2 regions of the Pseudoalteromonas sp. SCSIO 43088 genome follow, and region 1 is predicted to be linked to the other one. Evidence: predicted binding sites of a transcription regulator. Region 1 holds the regulator's gene; the other holds the start of a gene.

Evidence for each region. The regulator NrdR, encoded in region 1, represses ribonucleotide reductase genes. The targets are predictions, from matches to a motif close to AAACACNANATNTNGTGTTT.
Region 2: the regulator NrdR is predicted to act here: its motif matches at 1,132-1,151, upstream of nrdA (class 1a ribonucleoside-diphosphate reductase subunit alpha).

What each region holds. Positions count from the first base shown of each region.
Region 1 is NZ_CP072675.1:914,412-916,887, reverse strand. It holds gene ribD (bifunctional diaminohydroxyphosphoribosylaminopyrimidine deaminase/5-amino-6-(5-phosphoribosylamino)uracil reductase RibD) at 1-1,076, opposite strand, end outside; gene nrdR (transcriptional regulator NrdR) at 1,079-1,528, opposite strand; gene glyA (serine hydroxymethyltransferase) at 1,637-2,476, opposite strand, start outside.
Region 2 is NZ_CP072675.1:2,056,705-2,059,180, forward strand. It holds gene ubiG (bifunctional 2-polyprenyl-6-hydroxyphenol methylase/3-demethylubiquinol 3-O-methyltransferase UbiG) at 1-188, shown strand, start outside; gene J8Z28_RS09595 (HAD family hydrolase) at 188-862, shown strand; gene nrdA (class 1a ribonucleoside-diphosphate reductase subunit alpha) at 1,255-2,476, shown strand, end outside.

The sequences.
Region 1 (2,476 bases):
CCAATCATCACTGTATCAGTAAAGGTCAGTTCAGTGATATCACTCATCATGGTGACTTCTGCAAAGTTTAGTAAGCTTTTGCCCATATCACCTATTAACTTAGGGGCAATATAAACAATGTATTCGTCAATTAAATCTTGCTCTGCGAACACCCCAGCAAGGGTTGCACCCGCTTCGAGCCAAATATGATTAAATTGTAGTTCAGCAAGACGCTTTAAAACCGCCGATAAATCAACTTTATTGTTAATTGCTGGCACTACTTCGTGTTTTACAAAGTGAGGCCACTTGGTGTGATTATCAAGCGAAGTGGTAAAAATTATCACCGGGCTCTCGATGCTGAATAACGCAAGTTCAGGCGTTAACCTGTTTTGTGAGTCAATAATGATCCGGGTTGGTTGGCGCAAAGGCAACGAGGTTGGCATGGTAAATGGCAACTCATCAACACGGACATTAAGTTTGGCATTATCAGTAATAACGGTGTCTGCACCGGTTAAGATAGCACAGCTTTGCGCACGAAATGCTTGCACATCTTGGCGCGCCTTAGGGCCTGTTATCCATTTACTTCGGCCGTTATTTAGCGCAGTTTTACCATCTAAACTACATGCCATTTTACAAGTCACATATGGCAATCCAGATTCCATACGCTTTAAAAAACCTTTATTTAAATCGCGCGCTTGTTGTTCAAGTAAACCAGATGCAACGCTAATACCGGCGTCGGCTAAAATTTGTAGGCCGCGACCACTCACCGCAGGGTTTGGGTCAACCATAGCTGCAATGACCTTACTTACACCTGCTGCTTTTAAACCTTCGGCACAAGGTGGAGTGCGCCCATAATGACTACAAGGCTCTAAAGTCACATATGCAGTGGCGCCTTTCGCGTTGTCGCCAGCTACAGCCAAGGCATTCACTTCAGCATGGCCCTGCCCTGCTAATTGATGAAACCCTTCACCGACTATTTCGCCATCTTTAACCAAAACACAGCCAACATTCGGGTTTGGCGTCGTAGTAAAACGACCTTGTTTAGCAAGCTCAATGGCACGCGCCATATAAGCAGTATCAAGCTCTGTAAACGACATGATTAATCACCTAAACGAGCGATCTCTTCACCAAACTCGCGAATATCTTCAAATGAACGATAAACCGATGCAAAGCGCACATAGGCTACTTTGTCGAGTTTCTTTAGTGACTCCATGATGCATTCGCCAATTAAATGGCTAGAGATTTCACGCTCACCCGTAGCACGAAGTTGAGATTTAATGATGTTAACGACTTCGTCGACCTGCTCAGTGCTCACTGGGCGTTTCTCTAAAGCGCGATGCAAGCCATTCAGTAACTTGTCTTCATTGAATGGTTCACGGCTACCGTCTTGCTTGATGACTCTTGGCATCACAAGTTCAGCGCCCTCAAAGGTGGTAAAGCGCTCATGGCATTCGTTACATTCACGTCGACGTCTCACTTGGTGACCACCGCCAACTAGTCGAGAATCAATTACTTTAGTATCTTTTGCGGTGCAAAAAGGGCAATGCATAGGGTTCAACTTCCGTTTATAAAAAACAAAAAAAGGCCGCTTAGTAAGCGGCCTTTATAATAGCAAAAAACAACGCTATTGTTATCTTAATTACGGTTTAACTAGTAATTAAGCGTAAACTGGTAATTTTTTACAGATAGCTTTAACTTTCTCTTTTACTTCTGCTTGTACAGACTCATCGTTGATGTTGTCTAGTACGTCACAGATCCAGCCTGCAAGCTCTTTTGACTCAGCTTCTTTGAAACCACGGCGAGTAATAGCCGGAGAACCAATACGAAGACCAGACGTTACAAACGGTGAACGTGGGTCGTTTGGTACTGAGTTTTTGTTTACAGTGATGTTTGCGTTACCTAGTGCAGCGTCAGCATCTTTACCTGTGATATCTTTATCGATTAGGTCAAGAAGGAATAAGTGGTTGTCTGTTTTACCAGAAACAACTTTATAGCCACGCTCTTGCAGTACTTCAACCATTGCTTGTGCGTTCTTAACAACTTGCGCTTGGTACGCTTTGAATTCTGGTTGTAATGCTTCTTTGAAAGCAACCGCTTTAGCAGCGATGATGTGACATAAAGGACCACCTTGACCGCCAGGGAAAACAGCGCTGTTTAGCTTTTTGTAGATCTCTTCATCACCACATGCAGAAACGATTAGACCGCCACGAGGACCTGCTAATGTTTTGTGAGTTGTTGTTGTAACAACGTGTGCGTGAGGGATTGGGCTTGGGTATACACCAGCCGCGATAAGACCAGCAACGTGAGCCATATCTACGAATAAGTATGCACCTACTTTATCAGCGATTTCACGGAATTTAGCCCAGTCAACAACGCCTGAGTATGCAGAGAAACCAGCGATGATCATTTTTGGATTGTGCTCTAATGCAAGTGCTTCAACTTGAGCGTAATCAATTTCGCCTGTTTCGTCGTTTAGGCCGTATTGAATTGCATTGTA
Region 2 (2,476 bases), 1.1 Mb from region 1:
TGGTCCCTGAAGGTACACATGACCATAAAAAGTTTATCAAACCTGCACAGCTTATTGCATGGGCAGAAGAAGCGGGATTAAAAGTACGCGCCAGTACCGGCCTTCATTATAACCCGTTTTCTAAGCAGTACAGCTTAAATGATGATGTAAGTGTTAATTACATCCTGCACTTTGAGAAACTAGCCTGATGAGTGGTGTGCAAGCACCCTCTATCGATTTTGATGCGTTTATCTTTGATTTAGATGGCACACTACTCGATACCGCTGATGACTTAGGTGGTGCATTAAACCGAGTGTTAGCAGACGCCAATGTGGCGCCTGTTGCTGAGCATGTTTATCGCCCTGCTGCTTCTAACGGTGCAAATGCATTATTAGAAGTGGGCTTTGGTGATAAATGGCCTGAACTTGAACAACTCGCTTTACGCCAACAGCTTCTGGATTACTATGCCGAAGATATTGCTGTGCACAGTAAATGTTTCAATGGCATAGAACAGCTTTTAATTGCACTTGAGCAAAACAATATTAAGTGGGGCATTATGACTAATAAGCCCGGCTTTTTAACTGAGCCCTTAGTGCAAGCTATTCCCTCTTTGCGTGATGCAAAAGCGGTTGTGAGTGGCGATACATTAGCTGTGTCAAAACCATCACCGGATCCACTACTACACACCGCTGAGATCTTAGACGTTGATCCGAGCCGTTGTTTGTATATCGGTGATGCTGAACGTGATATTCAAGCTGCAAAAGCGGCCAATATGTACAGCGCAACAGCGTTATGGGGTTATATACCCAGTGTAGACGCTGCACTTGGCTGGCAAGCGGATTTCAATTGGCAAACGCCGATTGATGGTTTTAACCATATATAGTGTTATTTGATAACTGAAACACCATATATTGTGATTTGATTTACTTTTGAGCATTCATTGATGATAAAAAAATCAGTCAAAATTTATTTTTAAAAACGGTAAATTTTCTGGATCTTTTGTTGATTTCTACAAATTTCGTCGTCTATGAATGTTCAAAGGTTAATGGTCACTAACACAATGCGTTTATCCAATAGTTATCCACAAAATGGGGCAATTCTATCCCTTGCAAAACAGCGCAGACCACACTATCTTGTGATCTGCAATTTAAACAACACCAGATATTGTGGCTAAATGTTATTCAATTAGATCACCCTGGCGTTTAATAATAATAATTACATAAAGAATACCTTTGTCTTTACAACTATAATTTCCCAAGGAATACAGGCAAAACTATGAACCAACAGCTATCTGTAAGCAAACGTGACGGCCGTAAAGAGTCACTTGATCTAGATAAGATCCATCGCGTGATCGCTTGGGCCGCAGAAGGTCTAGAGAATGTGTCTGTCTCACAAGTTGAATTAAAATCACATATTCAATTTTACGACGGCATTCGTACCGATGACATTCATGAAACAATCATCAAAGCTGCAGCTGATCAGATCTCTAAAGATACGCCTGATTACCAATACCTAGCTGCTCGCTTAGCTGTATTCCATTTACGTAAAAAAGCGTACGGTCAATTTGAGCCACCACGTTTATACGATCACATCACGAAATTAGTTGAAGACAAGCGTTATGATCAACACCTGCTTGTTGATTATACCGAGCAAGAAATTGACGAGTTAGATGCTTACATCGATCACAACCGTGACTTAAACTTCAGCTACGCTGCTGTAAAGCAACTTGAAGGTAAGTATTTAGTTCAAAACCGTGTTACTGGTGAAATCTACGAAAGTGCACAGTTTTTATATATCTTAGTTGCTGCAAGCTTATTCTCTGATTATCCAAAAGAGACACGCCTTGATTATATCAAGCGTTTTTATGATGCAGTATCTACATTCAAAATTTCATTACCTACACCTATTATGGCAGGTGTACGTACCCCTACACGTCAGTTCAGCTCATGTGTACTTATTGAATGTGGTGATAGCCTAGATTCTATTAATGCAACATCGTCTGCGATTGTTAAATACGTTTCGCAACGTGCAGGTATTGGTATTAATGCCGGTCGCATCCGTGCCCTTGGTAGCCCTATTCGTAACGGCGAAGCGTACCACACAGGTTGTATTCCTTTTTATAAGCACTTCCAAACAGCAGTTAAGAGCTGTTCACAAGGTGGTGTTCGTGGTGGCGCAGCAACGTTGTTCTACCCACTTTGGCACTTAGAAGTTGAAAACCTACTTGTTCTTAAGAACAACCGTGGTGTTGATGATAACCGTGTACGTCACCTTGACTACGGTGTGCAGTTCAATAAATTAATGTATAGCCGTTTAATCAAAGACGATTACATCACATTATTTAGCCCTTCAGATGTACCGGGTCTATACGATGCGTTCTTTGAAGATCAAGCAAAGTTTGATGAGCTATACATCAAATACGAGCAAGACGAGTCAATTCGTAAAAAACGTATTAAGGCGATTGAGTTATTCTCAATGTTTGCACAAGAGCGTGCGA